Regions from separate parts of the Streptomyces sp. NPDC001100 genome, predicted to be linked through region 1. Evidence: riboswitches for the same ligand, from Rfam matches in the RefSeq annotation. Region 1 holds a riboswitch; each other region holds the start of a gene.

Evidence for each region. Region 1 has a riboswitch for cyclic di-AMP ahead of ACWDEW_RS31375 (M23 family metallopeptidase). Riboswitches for the same ligand answer to the same signal wherever they lie in the genome.
Region 2: another riboswitch for cyclic di-AMP. It lies ahead of ACWDEW_RS26545 (transglycosylase SLT domain-containing protein); the one in region 1 lies ahead of ACWDEW_RS31375 (M23 family metallopeptidase).
Region 3: another riboswitch for cyclic di-AMP. It lies ahead of ACWDEW_RS21905 (C40 family peptidase); the one in region 1 lies ahead of ACWDEW_RS31375 (M23 family metallopeptidase).

Annotation. Positions count from the first base shown of each region.
Region 1 is NZ_JBSFKO010000025.1:97,670-102,863, forward strand. It holds gene ACWDEW_RS31370 (SGNH/GDSL hydrolase family protein) at 1-778, opposite strand, end outside; gene ACWDEW_RS31375 (M23 family metallopeptidase) at 967-1,875, opposite strand; cyclic di-AMP (ydaO/yuaA leader) riboswitch at 1,880-2,042, opposite strand; gene ACWDEW_RS31380 (alpha-galactosidase) at 2,344-4,416, opposite strand; gene ACWDEW_RS31385 (hypothetical protein) at 4,447-5,194, opposite strand, start outside.
Region 2 is NZ_JBSFKO010000019.1:26,003-31,196, reverse strand. It holds gene ACWDEW_RS26565 (carbohydrate ABC transporter permease) at 1-12, shown strand, start outside; gene ACWDEW_RS26560 (carbohydrate ABC transporter permease) at 9-887, shown strand; gene ACWDEW_RS26555 (LacI family DNA-binding transcriptional regulator) at 945-1,973, shown strand; gene ACWDEW_RS26550 (HAD family hydrolase) at 2,080-2,886, shown strand; gene ACWDEW_RS26545 (transglycosylase SLT domain-containing protein) at 2,976-3,443, opposite strand; cyclic di-AMP (ydaO/yuaA leader) riboswitch at 3,447-3,618, opposite strand; gene ACWDEW_RS26540 (CocE/NonD family hydrolase) at 3,881-5,194, opposite strand, start outside.
Region 3 is NZ_JBSFKO010000014.1:129,130-134,323, forward strand. It holds gene ACWDEW_RS21895 (ATP-dependent Clp protease proteolytic subunit) at 227-862, shown strand; gene ACWDEW_RS21900 (hypothetical protein) at 870-1,178, shown strand; cyclic di-AMP (ydaO/yuaA leader) riboswitch at 1,517-1,696, shown strand; gene ACWDEW_RS21905 (C40 family peptidase) at 1,700-2,173, shown strand; gene ACWDEW_RS21910 (ATP-binding protein) at 2,259-2,717, opposite strand; gene ACWDEW_RS21915 (helix-turn-helix domain-containing protein) at 2,930-3,799, shown strand; gene ACWDEW_RS21920 (DUF397 domain-containing protein) at 3,809-4,033, shown strand; gene ACWDEW_RS21925 (8-amino-7-oxononanoate synthase) at 4,076-5,194, opposite strand, start outside.

The DNA.
Region 1 (5,194 bases):
CCCAGTCGATCCGCATCTTGATGTCGTCCGGCGACAGCGCGCCCTTGGCCTCCACGTGGTCGCCCGAGGACTCGCCGCGCAGTCGGCGTCCGATCCACGGCACCAGGTACTCGCGCGCCCAGTGCACGTCGTCGCGGCGGATGTCGAGCGTGCCGCGCGGGGGCAGGGGCGGCCAGGGCTGGTCCGGGTCGGCCGGGACCTCGATGCCGAGGACCTGACCGGCGCGGAGCGCCACGCGCGTGTGGCCCTCGGGAGAGAGGTGGAGCCGGTCGCCGTCCCAGGCCCGGCGGTCCTGGATCGTCTTCAGGGACCACAGGTCGAGCACCGGGCAGCCGTAACGGTCGGCGATGGCCCGCACATGTCCGTTGTAGGTGGCGATCTTGCCGCGCAGATGCTTGAGCACGGGCACGTTGCGGGTGTCGAAGCCGGTCGTCACCAGGACGGTGCCGACGGCGGAGGTGAGGTCGGCGACCGCGCGTTCGAAGCGCTCGGCCACCTCGTCGGGGTCGGTGCCGGGACGGATGATGTCGTTGCCACCCGCGCAGAAGGAGACCAGGTCGGGGCCGATCTCCTTGGCCCGGGCGAGCTGGTCCGCCACGATCTGGTCGAGCAGTTTCCCGCGCACGGCGAGGTTCGTGTACGCGAAGTCGCCCTCGGGCCGCCGGTCCGCGAGCAGTACCGCGAACCGGTCGGCCCAGCCGACCATCGCCCCGTCGGGCCCGGGGTCGCCGACGCCCTCGGTGAAGCTGTCCCCCACCGCCACGTACGACCCGATCACTGATCTGTTGTCACTCTTCGAATCGTTAGCCACGGCAACCATAGTTCACCCTGGACTGTGACCTACGCGATCGTATTTTAGGGTTGACGAGCGGTGAGATAAGCCACTTGTAAAGGGTTGTCCAAAGTCGGAATAAGCCCCTGGCCAGGTACGTTGACCCCGGGAACCGCCCGCGCAGGGCCCCGACGTCAGCCGACGGTGACGCCGTGCGAGCGGAGGTAGGCGACCGGGTCCACGTCCGAGCCGTAGTACGGAGTGGTCCGGATCTCGAAGTGCAGGTGCGGGCCGGTCACGTTGCCGGTCGCGCCGGAGAGGCCGATCTGCTGGCCCTCGGTCACGGTCTGGCCGGCCGAGACGGACAGCTGCGACATGTGGGCGTACTGCGAGTACTCGCCGTCCGCGTGCCGGATGACGACCTCGTTGCCGTAGGCGCCGTCGTAGGCCGCCGAGACGACCGTGCCCGCGGCGACCGCCTTGACGGTGGTGCCGGTCGGGACGACGAAGTCGACGCCCGTGTGGTAGCCGCTGGACCACATGCTGCCCGCGACGTGATAGCCGGTGCCGATGGTGCCGCCGGTCACGGGGAGGGTGTAGCCGCTGGAGGTGCTGGTGGTGTCGGCGCTCTGCGTGGCGGTCGTCCTCTTCGACGAGGAGGACGACGAAGAGGAGGAGGAAGAGGACGACGAACCGGACGACTTGGCCGTACTCGTCGTGCCCTTCTTGCCGAGGGAGAGCTTGAGGCCCGGGTGGATCAGCGAGGGGTCGGCGCCGATGGCCTCGCGGTTGTCCTGGTAGATCTTCTTCCAGCCGCCGGTGACGTCCTGGTCCTCGGCGATCTTCGCGAGCCAGTCGCCCGCCTTCACCGAATACGTCCTGACGCCTTCGGTCTTGGCGGTCGCCGCCTTCCGCGTCACCGTCTTCTCGGTCGCCGGAACCGACTGAACGGCCTTTTCCGGAGCGGAAGCCGAAGGGGCGGCATGGGCGCCGGCGGCTCCCACGAGCGGAAGCGCGAGCGCCGCGCCGCCGGTTCCCGCTACGGCTATCGAGCGGCTGAGACGCTGGGACTTCGGACGGCGGTGCTTACCCTTCGCGGGCATGACGAATTCCTCTCCGGCGCCTGCGGGGTGAGCTGTCGGGTGCGGGCTGGAGATGCCCGGCCGCGCACTGGTCGCGGCTTTACCCCAAGCCCGTTCCGGAGACCGGAACAGGCGTCCTACCTGTGGGTCCCCCGCTCCTGCCGCATACGGGTGGGTGTGTGCGGAGTCCGGTCGGCGGCAGGATTGGGCGTCCGTCCGGATTGGTGGCGAACGTAAGCGAGGAAGACGCAAAGGGACAAGCAGGAGGTTCCACGGTTTTGGGCTTCTTGTGATCTCCTGTGGGAATTCACAGTCACCCTCCGTGAATTCCCACCCGACTTCCACCTCAATTCCCCTGGAAAAGCATGTCAATTACGTGAACATGACGAGCGACGCACGGTCACGGATATGACGCTGCTCACGTACAACCCCTCAGCTTCCCTTATTCCAGAGCGAGTTGTAACGAAGGCTGCAATTCGGGCAGAAGGCTCAGATGCGACGCAGCCGGAGAACCGTCGCATCGAGGTCACCGCGCAGCCCGGTCCGCAGTCCGTGGTGCAACAGCACGGCACCTCGGTGGACTTCACCCGTTTCGAGGCATTCGTACGACGCCGTCGGGTCGAGCCCGCGCAGCCGGAGCGCCGGCACCGGCTCGCCGTAGTGCTGCGCCTGGAGCAGGGCGAGGACGACGCTCTCGTCGCCGCGCACGTACTGGACGGCGCTCAGTCCGCCGGTCGGCGGGCGCAGCCGGTGCAGGTCGCCGCGCTGGACGAGCGGCCGGATCTCCTTGTAGAGGGCGATCCACTCGTGGGCCTCGGCGAGTTCCTCCTCGGTCCACTCGGAGAGGTCGCCGCCCACACCGAGGACACCGGCCATGGCGCTCACGAACCGGAAGCGCAGGCTGCTGACCCGGTCGTTGAGCTGGGTGTTGGGGCTGTCGGTGACCCAGGCGGCCATCACGCGCGCGGGGTGGATCTGGCTGAAGCCGTGCTGGATGGCGAGCCGGTCGAGCGGGTCGGTGTTGTCCGAGGTCCACACCTGGTCGGTGCGGCTGAGGATGCCGAGGTCGATCCGGCCGCCGCCGCCCGAGCAGGACTCGAAGGCCACACCGGGGTGGGCCGCCCGCAGCCGGTCCAACAGGGCGTACAGCGCGCGCACATGGTCGACCCAGAGGCGCTGCGGATAGGCGTCGCCGGGCCAGCCCGCGTCGGTGAAGCAGCGGTTGAAGTCCCACTTCACATAGTCGATCGGGGCGCTGGAGAGGAGTCCGTCGAGCTGCTCCCAGAGGTACTCCTGGACGTCCTCGCGGGCGAGGTTGAGGACGAGCTGATTGCGGAACTCCGTCCGCTTTCGTCCCTCTTGGTACTGCACCCAGTCCGGGTGGGCGCGGTACAGGTCGCTGTCCGGGTTGATCATCTCGGGCTCGACCCAGATGCCGAACTGCATGCCCAGTGAGTGGACGCGGTCCGCGAGGGGCTTGAGGCCGGCGGGGAAGCGGTCCGGGTTGGGGGTCCAGTCGCCGAGTCCTGCGCGGTCGCTGGTGCGGGCGCCGAACCAGCCGTCGTCGACCACGAACAGTTCGACGCCGGCCGCCGCGGCGCGCTGCGCGAGGACCTCCTGCTGCTCCTCGGAGATGTCGAACTGCGTGGCCTCCCAGGAGTTGTAGAGCACGGGCCGGTCCCGGTCGGCGTCCGGGATGACGTACGTCCGCTGGTAGGCGTGCCAGGTGCGGCTGGCGCCGCCGAAGCCTGCGTCGCTCCACAGGGCGGCGAAGAGGGGCGTCGTGAAGGACTCCCCGGCGGCGAGGCTCAGCAGCCCGGACTCGTCGTACCCGGCGCCGCCGGTGATCTGCACGCGCGCGTCCGGGAGTTGGGCCACGGCGATCCGCCAGGACCCCGACCAGCCGAGGGCGCAGCCGTAGACCTCGCCGCGTTCCTCGGTCGCGTCGGTGTCGAGCGCGACCCAGGGGAGGTACTGGTGTCCGGTGTGGCCGCGACGGCTGCCGATGACCTTCTCACCGTAGGTGAGGGGGGAGCGCACCAGCCGCGACTCGGCGGCCCAGCGTCCGTGCACGTGCGACAGCTGCCACTCCTCGCGGTCGGGCAGCGTCCAGGTCGCGGAGTCGGCGCGCAGCAGCTCCAGCGGCTCGGTCCCCTCGTTGTCGAGGACCGTCCAGCGCTCCACGACGTCACCGCGCGACCGGTAGTGCAGGGTGATCGTCAGTCCCGCGTCGCGGAAGCGGAGCCGCAGCTCGTCGCCGTCGGTGTCGTAGCGGTCGAAGGTCCACTCGGTGCCGCGCCGCTCGGCCGTGCGCACCGACAGGGCGGGCCGGACGAAGCGGGGGCCGCCCTCGACCGGGTACTCCTCGCGTCCGTCGAGCGGGGCCTCGAAGGAGGGGCCGCCGGGGAGCGGGCGGGCGGCGAGTTCCTCTGCGTCGGCGAGCGCGATACGGGGACCCCAGTGGAGATGGAGCAGTTCGTCGCGCTCGGTGAGATGGACGGCGTAACTGCTCGTGGGTCCGGACAACACCCACGTACGGCCGTTCTCGGCGGTCTCCAGCATCAAGTCCCTCACAGATTCGAACAAGTCCACTCAAGCGCCAACATCATCAATGGTGCGGGCCCTGCGAGGCAACGCCTGTGGAGAACTCATAACCTGTGGAAACCCATGTGCCGCGTCCGGGTCAGCGATGCCGGCCCGGTCCGGTCGGCACTCCGCTGAAGCCGGCCGGTACGGAGGAGTTGTCGGCGAGCCAGGCTTGTACCCGGTCCGCCCGCTGCCCGTCGGCCGGGCCGGACCGGAAACAGGTGTCCAGGGTGTCGAGCAGGGCGCCGACCGCGCGGCGGCCCAGCGGCTCGCGCACCCGGTCGTACGCCTCGGCCGCGCGGTCCCGCCACAGCCGTGCGTCGTCGGCCGCCGACGGGGTGGGCGGGCCGAACGCCGCGACGACCGCCAGGCCGAGGGCGGACATCGCCCTGCGGTCGAGCGGTGCCGTGGGGCTGTCCCAGACACGGCGAAGATCGCCCGGGCCTCCTGGAAGCGGTCGCCGTGGAGGGCGAGCGCTCCGCGCAGGATGGCCGCGGCGGCGCGGAGGTCGTCCGCGCCCAGTTCGTCGGCGAGCCGCGCCACCTCCGCGAGCCGGTGCTCGGCCGTCGCGATCGCGCCCTCCCCGATGTCCAGGCAGACGATCCGCAGCGTGGAGTACGCGTGGAGCGCACGCGCGCCGATGGGGCGCAGGAGGTGGACGGCTTCGGTCCAGTGCGCGCGGGCCCGGTCGCGGAAGCCGCCGCTCTCGTCCGCGTCGCCGCACAGCACGAGGGAGAACGCCCGCGCGTAGTCG
Region 2 (5,194 bases), on a different contig from region 1:
GACCGGGCATGACCCCCCTCACCCTCACCGCCACCGACGGCCAGGGACTCGGCAAGCCGAAGCGCACCGCGTGGGTGCCGACCCTGGTACTGATCCTCGGCTCGTTGTACTGCCTGATCCCCGTGGCCTGGGTGGTCATCGCCGCCAGCAAGGGCCACGGCGAACTCTTCTCCACCTTCACCTTCGCCCCCGGCTCCGGATTCCTCGACAACTTCAAGGAGTTGAGCTCCTACCGGAACGGCATCTACTGGGAGTGGATGGTCAACTCCCTCTTCTACGCGGGCGGCGGCGCCCTGCTCTCCGCCGCGGTCTCGGCCGCCGGCGGCTACGCGCTGGGCCGATTCGCCTTCCGCGGCCGGGAGTTCGTCTTCAAGCTGATGCTGGCCGGCGTCCTGGTCCCGAGCATCGTGCTGACGGTCCCGCAGTACCTGCTCCTCTCGAAGCTGGGCCTGGCCGACTCGTACTGGTCGATGCTCCTGCCGTCGATCCTCTCCCCGTACGGCGTCTACCTCGTCCGTATCTACGCGGCGGCCTCCGTGCCCGCCGAACTCCTCGAAGCCGCCCGCATGGACGGCGCGAGCGAGTGGCGGATCTTCTCGCGGATCGCGGTCCCGATGATGATGCCGGGGCTCATCACGGTGTTCCTGTTCCAGTTCGTCGGCATCTGGAACAACTTCCTGCTGCCGTACGTGATGCTCGCGGACGACACCAAGTTCCCGATCACGCTGGGCCTTTACACCCTGCTCAACCAGGGCGCCTCACAGCCCGCCCTCTACACGCTGGTCATCATGGGCTGCTTCCTCGCGATCCTGCCGCTGATCGCGCTCTTCCTGGTGATCCAGCGGTTCTGGTCCCTGGACCTGCTGAGCGGCTCGGTCAAGGCGTGAGACGTATGTAGCGAGCAGTACCTCCCCCCACCGCACTGAACCGGCAGAACGAGGACCATGACCACCAGTCCGAACGGACGCCGCAAACCGCCCACCATCCACGACGTGGCCCGGGAGGCAGGCGTCTCCCGGGGGACCGTCTCCCGCTTCCTGAACGGCGGCCACTACGTCTCGCCGGCCGCCCGCACCGCCGTGGAGACGGCGATCAGGAAGACGGGCTACGTCGTCAACCGGCACGCCCGCTCCCTGAGCACCGGACGGTCGGACTCGGTGGCGTTCCTCCTCACCGAGCCGCAGGAGAAGTTCTTCGAGGACCCCAACTTCAATGTCCTGCTGCGGGGTTGCACCGAGCACCTGGCCCGCCACGACATCCCCCTGCTCCTGATGCTGGCCTCCTCCAAGGACGACCGCCGCCGCCTCACCCGCTACATCACCTCGGGCCACGTGGACGGAGTCCTGCTGGTCTCCAACCACAGCGGCGACCCGGTGGCGGCCGAACTCCGCGACGCCGGCATCCCGTTGGTGGCCTGCGGCAAACCGCTCGGCCCCGCCTCCAAGTACAGCTACGTGGCCGCGGCCGACCGCGACGGCGCCCAGGAAATGGTCCGCCACCTCATCTCCCGCGGCAGACGCCGCATCGCCATGGTCACCGGCCCGCTCGACGCGCCGGGCGGCCCCGACCGCCTGGCCGGCTACCGGGACGTCCTCACGGAGGCGGGCCTGCCCCACGACCCCGCACTCGTCGTGGAAGGCGACTACCGCCGCACGGGCGGCGAGGAAGCGGCCCGCAGACTCCTGACGCGGGCCCCCGACCTGGACGCGGTGTTCGTGGCGTCGGACCTGATGGCTCTGGGAGTCGTCAACACCCTCCAGCAATCCGGCCGTTCGGTCCCGGATGACATCGCTGTCGGAGGCTTCGACGACTCGGCGGCGGCCACGGCGATCACCCCGGCCCTCACGACCATGCGCCAGCCCTACGACCGCATCAGCGCCGAAATGGTCCGCATGCTGCTCGCGCAGATCGCCGGCGAGGACACGGCGGGCGTGATCCTGCCCACCGAACTGGTGATCCGGGAGTCGGCATAACCGCCGTAACTGTCAAACCAACCGGAACTCGGGTCAACGTATGTGAAGGCAGCAGCCGTCCGGTTCGTGTCGAGTCGGTGGGGCGTTCCATCCGTATTCTCTGATCATGGCCGCACCCCTCGCATATGCACTGATCGCCACCGACCTGGACGGGACGCTGCTGCGCGGCGACGACACGCTCTCCGACCGGTCCCGCATCGCACTGGCGAGGGCGTCGGCGGCCGGCGCCCGGCACCTGGTCGTCACCGGCCGGCCCGCTCCGAGGGTGCGCCCGCTCCTCGAAGACCTCGGCAGCAGGGGGCTCGCGGTGTGCGGACAGGGCGCGCAGTTGTACGACGCCGGCGCGGACCGTCTGCTCTGGTCGGTCACCCTGGACCGTGAGCTGGCGGAGACCGCGCTCGGCAAGATCGAGGCGGAAGTGGGCCAGGTGTTCGCGGCGGTCGACCAGGACGGAGTGGACGGCCTCACCCTCATCGAGCCCGGCTACTTGATGCCGCACCCCACGCTCCCCGCCGTACGGGTGGGCAGGCGCGACGACTTGTGGTCCGAACCGATCAGCAAGGTGTTGCTCCGTCACCCCGCCCTGGAGGACGACGAGTTGGCGTCCACGGCCCGCTCGGTGGTCGGTTCCCTGGCCTCGGTCACCATGTCGGGTCCCGGTACCGTCGAACTCCAGCCACTCGGCATCACCAAGGCGACGGGCCTCGCCCTGGCGGCCCGCCACTTGGGCCTGACCCCGTCCGACACCATCGCCTTCGGCGACATGCCGAACGACATCCCCATGTTCGACTGGGCGGCCCACGGAGTGGCGATGGCCAACGCCCACCCCGAACTCAAGGCGGTGGCCGACGAGGTGACGAAGTCGAACGAGGACGACGGCATCGCGCTGGTCCTGGAAAGACTCCTCGACTGAAGCGTCTTTCAGGGGCGCGGGAACCGCGCGACCAGCCACGACGGCGCGGCAGACGGACAGACAACCCGTCGTGGCTGATCCGACAGTCTCTAGTAAGCCCCGTACACGTTGTCGATGGAGCCATACACGGCCGCCGCGTAGTTGCAGGCGGCGGTGATGTTCGCAACCGGGTCGTACGGATCGAACGAAGTCCCGGCAACGTGATACGCGTTGAACGTCGGGTCGATCACCTGGAGCAGCCCCTTCGACGGCGTACCCGCCGCCGCGTTGGAGTCCCAGTTGTTGATCGCGTACGGGTTGCCGGACGACTCACGGATCACGTTCCGGTAGATCCCGTTGTACGTACCCGGAATTCCCTTCTGCGCCATGATCGCGAGCGACTCACGGATCCACCCGTCAAGGGTGTTGGGGTATCCGGCGAGCGTGGTCGACGAGGTCGTGGCGGCCGAGGCGGTGGTCGCCCCGACGACAGGCAGCGCGAGGATCGCGACACCGGTACCGGCGACAACGACACGGCGGACAAGGCGGGCGCGGCGGGACTGAGCGGATGCAGGCATGACGAGGTTCCTCTCCGTCGCCTGCGAGGTGAGCTGTCGGGTTCGGGCTGGGAGGTGCCCGGCCACGCCCTCACGGACGTGACTTAACCCCGAGCCGTCCCGGTCGCAGCGACCGGTCCGGCGACTTACCTGGGTCCCCCGCTCCTGCCGTGCGAGAAGTTCGTGACTGGGATGCCGGGCGGCGGCAGGATTCGGCGTTCCGCTCGACAGGCCCGGAAACTATGCGAGAGCACATGTCCGGAACAAGTGGCGGAATCACACCTAACCCCTATTGACCTTGGTCTGAGGCGTATGGGGCACTTGATCCTTTGCGTAAGCCAAGGTTCAACTGTCAATAACCACAAGGGAAACGTAAAAACGCAGGACCACAGGCCACGCACACAAACGCGTGACCCAACTCACGGCGAGATAAAGAACGGCAAATCGGGCATTCGTCCTCAACTGGCAGTTCTCGGAATCCTTTTCTCCCAAGTGCGGTGAAAGATCACTTCGCTGCCCTCGGTGCAGATCACCTCATTCGAGGTAATAAAGTCCGTTTCGTCGCAGGTGATCTCGGACCGCGTCCGCACGGTCGTGTCCCATCCCAGCTCCGGCCGATGCAGCCGGATCGTCCAGTCGGACCGCGTGCGGGCGGACAAAGGGTCCGACTCGTCGATCGTGTACGTCTCCAGCGCGTCCTCGGTGAATTCGAGCCCGTCCGGATACACCCGCGTGCCGCCGTACCGGGGATCCACCTCCAGCCGCCACTCACCCTTCGCCACATCCCGCACGACCAGCCGCTCGGGCCGCGGCTCGTCCAGCGTGGCGGGGTGGTTGACCCCGATCGGCGCGGCCTCCTCGGGCTCGTCGAAGCGAATGTCGTACGTCAACTCCCTTTCCCGCACCGGAAGTTCCATCGCACATCCCTCCGGATCCAGCGTGAACCCCGCCCCGGACTCCGGCTGCGGCCAGATCCAGGGCCAGTACGCCGACGACACCGCGAGCCGGATCCGATGGCCCGGCGGAAACGCGTGCCCGATGCCGTTCAGTTCGAAGGTCACGTCCTCCGTGGTGCCCGGCGTCCACGGCACCGCCCGGTCCCGCCCGTGCCGGGCCGACAGGTTCAGCACACCGCGGGTGACCAGCGTCGACGACCCGTCCGGCGCGACATCGCACAGCCGCGCGACCACCTGCCCGCGCGGCACACCGCAGGTCAGCCGCAGCCGCACCCTCGGCCGCCCCAGTACCCACGTCTCGGCCGGCACCTCGAACTCGAAGCACGCCGACCGCGCGTCCTCGTCCCGCTGGTCCGGCGGCAGGTCGGCGTCGTTCCCGAACGGGAAGAACCGGCCCGCGTCCACACCGGTGTGCATGGGGGAGCGCACCAGGACGGGCGCGCCCCGGAGGCCGTACGTCGTCGTCTTCACGTGGGGCGAGGGCCACGTGGGCTCGCCGACCCAACGGCCCGGCAGGGTGTCGTAGGCCGTGGCCGGAGGATGCGAGTCGCTGACGTAGGCCCGCAGCGGAGGTTCCTCCATGACTCCCGTGTCCTCGCCCTTCAGCCAGTGGTCCCACCAGCGCAGCGTCTCCTGGAGGAAGCCGATCGCGGGTCCTGGCGGCAGGCCCCGGTCGGGGTACTGGTGGGACCACGGTCCGATCAGACCGCGCACCCGGTCGGGCGGGAGGTGTTCGACGAGCCGCAGGACCGTGTCGCGGTACGGGTCGTGCCAGCCGCCCACCGCCAGGACGGCGGCGCCGATCGCGCCGTAGTC
Region 3 (5,194 bases), on a different contig from region 1:
TCAGGGTGGCCACGGGGAGGACCACTGGCCAGTTGCCGAACGCAACGGCGACAACACTCCCGCCAGAGAGCCGTCAAACCGTGACAGGAATGTGAGACACGAGCCCCAGCAGAGAGCAATAAAGACCCTCCGACCTGGGCATTTTACTCGGTCACTAGAATCCGCTCCCATCATAACGTCATGTACGTCCTGTACATTTCTTACAGATGCCGAAGGAGGGGTACCCATGACCCGACCGTTCGCCCGCCATGTCCTGCCCGAATTCACGGAGCGCACCAGCTCCGGGCACCGGACGACGGACCCGTACTCGAAGCTGCTGGAGGAGCGGATCGTCTTCCTCGGGACGCCGATCGACGACATCTCGGCGAACGACGTGATGGCCCAGTTCATGCACCTGGAGTACCTGGCGCCGGACCGGGACATCTCGCTGTACATCAACTCGCCCGGCGGCTCGTTCACCGCGATGTCGGCGATCTACGACACGCTGCGGTACGTCACGTGCGACGTGGAGACGATCTGCCTCGGCCGGGCCGGCACCAGCGCGGCGGTGCTGCTGGCGGCGGGCACCCCGGGAAAGCGGTCGGCGCTGCCCGGCGCGCGGATGACGCTCCACCAGCCCTCGCTGCCCGAGCCGATCCAGGGTCAGGCGAGTGATCTCGCCATCCAGGCCGAGGAGTTGGCGCGCACCCGGTCCCAACTGGAGGCGGTACTGGCCCTGCACACGGGCCGGACGGTGGAGCAGGTGAGCGCGGACATCGAGCGGGATCGCATCCTCGACGCCCAACAGGCCCTGGAATACGGGCTGGTGGACCGGATCGTGTCCACCCGCAAGACCTCGCTCACCGAGTCCGGCGGGGAGTGAGCCGACGATGCTGCCGCCGGAACTTCCGCCGCTGCCCGCGTTGACGCGCGCCGAGGGCGAGTTGATCGACCGTTATCTGGACGTGGCCGACCTGCTGGGCCGTATCAACCCGGCGCACCACGGGGACACCTACCGTGGGCTGAGGGCCGCCCAGGCGCTGGTGGCCAAGGCCACCGAGCTGCGGGACGCGCTGGCCCTGATGCATCAGCGGGGCGAGACCGAGCTGCACGCCCCCACGCTCGCGCGGGCGCTGCGCGTGCTGGACGGAGAGCGCCGCACGGCTCGGGTCACGATCCCCGCACCCTCCGACAGTTGACGGACCCGGAGCCATGACGGCCGGGGTCGAAACGGGCCGAACGGCGTACCCCCGATCGGCGTAGTCGCCGCTCCGCCCATGCGGCCGTCCGGGTTGCGCAACACGCGTAGCCCGAGGGACGGGTGAGGTGTTCCGGTGCTGGTCCGAGGGTGGTGCGACCTCGACACGCCCTCGAACACCGATACGTTCAGCCGAACGAGTGAGTGGTGAGTAACCCCACAAATCCCCGATTCCGTTGGGCTTTTCGGACATTCATAGGTGAAGATCCCTGTCTGACGACAAGACCCCGCCGCAGCGGCGGGGCGATCCGGGCGGACGCCGAGTCCTGCCGCCGCCCGGATGACAGGTCGACAGGATTGCATCGGCAGGAGTGGAGGACCCAGGCACGACGGGTCGCCGGGACGGTCACGCCATGACCGGGCCGAGCAGCCCTTGGGGTGAAGCCGCGTCAGCGGCCGGGCAACTTTGTCAGCCCGAATCCGACAGGTCATCCTTCACAGGCGGCTGACGAAGGGTTGCGCATGACTGCGCTCAATCGTGTCCCGTCGCTGATGGTCAGGGCCGGTACGGCTTCGGCCTTCGCCATCGCCGCCGTAGGCGGTTCCGTCGTGATCCCGGGCGTCGCATCCGACGCCGCGGCCGCGACACCCGCGACGAAGGCACTCCAGGTCGCGGCGTCCAAGAAGGGCGCCCCGTACAGGTACGGGGCCACCGGGCCGGGCCGCTTCGACTGCTCCGGGCTCACGCTGTACTCGTACAAGAAGGCAGGCAAGAAGCTGCCCCGTACGGCGGCCCAGCAGTACAACAAGACCCACCACATCTCGGCCGGAAGCCGCAAGGCCGGGGACCTCGTCTTCTTCCACTCGGGCTCCAGCGTCTACCACGTCGGCATCTACGCCGGCGGCGGAAAGATCTGGCACGCCCCGAAGACCGGGGACGTGGTGCGGTTGCAGAAGATCTGGACCAAGAGCGTCTGGTACGGCCGGGTCAGCTGATCCGTGCTGAAGACTCCCGAGGGGGTGGCGGTCTCCTGACGGACCGCCACCCCCTCGGGTGTCCAGAGGCGTTCCGCATGTCCCTCTACGGCTCCTGCTGGCCCGCCGCGGTCACCGGCCGGGCCGGGACTGTCCAGGGCACCTCGATGGAGACCGTCTTGCCGCCCTCCAGGGTCGGCCGGACCCGCAGTTTGCCGCCGCACTCCGCGGTCAGCCAGCGGATGATGACCATGCCCCGGCCGTTGTCCTGCTGGACGGCGGCGGGCAGGCGCTTCGGGAAGCGGGGATGGCTGTCGGTGACTCCGATGCGCAGCTGTTCGTCACGCTCCAGCTCGATGTCCACCGTGAAGGTGGGTGACTGTCCGAAGGTGTGCTGTACGGCGTTGGTGGCGAGTTCGGAGACGATGAGGCGGATGGTGTCGGCGACCTCCGTGTCCGCCGGCAGTCCCCACTCCACGAGGGTCCCGACCACGTAGGAGCGGGCGGTGGAGACCGAGGCGGGATCGCTCGGCAGAGTGACGGATGCTTCCAGATGGTCTGCCATGGCGCGGTCGTCCCTTTCCCGCGGGACCGGTGTCCGACACGGAGCGGATGGTTCGAGTACGGTCCCGGACTGGTGCTTCTTCGCCAGACTGCCATTACCGCGTCGCCAACGGTGCCGATCCACCAAGATATGCATATATCTGTCGCTCAAAGCGGTGAACTCTGCGAACCCAGACTCTATTTGGGCGACTCGGAAGGAGTAAGGAGAAACCCATGCAGTACGGTCCCGCGGTGCGCCGCCGGAAACTGGGCGCCGAACTCCGCGCGTTGCGTGCGGACGCGGGGCTCACCAGCGGCGAGGCGGCCCGGCTGGTCGGCTGGCACCAGTCGAAGGTGAGCCGCATCGAGACCGGCGCGAGTGGCGTGAAACCGCCCGACGTCCGGTTACTTCTGGACGCCTATGAGGTCGGCGACGCACAACTCCGGGACATGCTGCTCGTGTTGGCGGGTTCCGACGACGGGGGCGGCCGGCACCACTGGTGGCACGCGTATCGCGGTGTACTGCCGCCCGCCTACCGGGACTTCATCAGTCTGGAGTCACAGGCCAGCACGATCCGCACCCTGGAGACCTCGGTCGTCCCCGGGCTGCTGCAGACACCCGAGTACGCCCGGGCGGTGACCCGGGCCGCCGTGGGAGGCCTCGACCACGACGGGCCGGAGCGGCTCGACGCGCTGGTGCAGGTGCGGCTGGCCCGGCAGGACATCCTGCGCGCCGATCCCCCACTCGAACTGAGCGTGGTCCTCGACGAGGCGGTGGTACGCCGGGAGGTCGGCGGGCCGGGTGTGATGGCACGGCAGCTGGCGCGGCTCACCGAGGCGGCCCAACTGCCCCAAGTCCGGCTTCAGGTCTTGCCGTTCGCCGCAGGAGCGCACATCGGCATCACCGGTCCTTTCGTTATCTTCTCCTTTCCGAGCACTTCTGATCTGGACGTGGTTGTTCTCGACCACTTGACGAGTAGCCTCTACCTCGAACGGAAAGAAGACCTAGAGGCCTACAGCGAGGCCTTCAACACCCTTCAGTTCCACGCCCTTTCACCCGAGGACTCGTTGGACTACATCGCCGGAATAGGTGACGGCGCGTAAGGAGGCACCATGTCTGCACTGCCTCGGAACGTACCTTCCAGTACCGATCTGTCCGGAGTGCGGTGGCTGCGCAGCAGCTACAGCACGGGAGCGAACAACTGCGTCGAGGCGGCCCGTCCGCACTCCGGCCCCCGCAAGGGGCTGCTCGCCGTACGCGACTCCAAGGACCCCCAGGGACCCGCCCTGCTCTTCTCCCCCGAGAGCTGGACGGGATTCCTCGGCGCCTTCCACTGATCGGTTCTCCTCGTCAGCGACGCACGACCGTGTCACGCCGACTCATGGTCGCGTTTCGCCGATCACACGTACAGCGCGTTCGATCTCGGCCCCGGAGAGGTCCGCTCGGGCGGTCAGCCTGAGCCGTGAGATGCCGTCGGGCACGGAAGGAGGACGGAAGCAGCCCACGGCCAGCCCTGCCGTACGGCAGTCGGCCGCCCATTGCACGGCCGCCTCCGGGGACGGTGCCCGCACCGACACCACCGCGGCGTCCGGACGTACCGCTTCCAGACCCGCGGCGGTGAACCGTGCGTGCAGCTCACTCGCCACGGCGCGCGCCCGGGCCGCCCGCTCGGGCTCGCGCCGCAGCAGGGTGAGCGCCGCCAGCGCCGCGCCCGCCGCCGCGGGCGCCAGCCCGGTGTCGAAGATGAACGTCCGCGCCGCGTTGACCAGATGGTCGATCACCCGGGCCGGCCCGAGCACGGCCCCGCCCTGACTGCCCAGCGACTTGGACAGGGTGACCGTCACGACCACGTCCTCGGCCCCCGCGAGCCCCGCCGCGTACGGCAGCCCGCGCCCGCCCTCGCCCAGCACCCCGAGCCCGTGCGCGTCGTCGAGCAGCAGCCCCGCCCCGAACTCCCGGCCGGCCTCGGCGAGCGCCCCCACCGGAGCCGCGTCCCCGTCCACGGAGAACACCGAGTCGGACACGACCACGGCCGGCCCGTCGTGCGTCCGCAGCGCCTTGCGCACCCCGTCCGGATCGGCGTGCCCCACGACCTGGGTGGCGCCCCGGGCCAGCCGGCAGCCGTCGATCAGGGAGGCGTGGTTGCCCGCGTCGGAGACGATCAGCGAGCCGTGCGGGGCCAGCGTGGTGACCGCGGCGAGGTTGGCCGCGTAGCCGGAGGAGAAGACGAGAGCGGCCTCGAACCCGGTGAACTCGGCCAGCTCGCGCTCCAGCCGGGCGTGCAGCTCGGTCGTCCCGGTGACGAGCCGCGAGCCGGTGGACCCGCCGCCCCAGGTCCGCGCCGCCGCCGCGGCCACTTCGACGACCTCGGGATGGTGGGCGAGCCCCAGGTAGTCGTTGCTCGCGAGATCGAGGAGCGGCGAGTCGGCGGGGCGCGGGCGCAGGGTCCGTACGAGCCCGGCGCGGCGGCGCAGCTCCGCCTGGTCGTCGATCCAGCC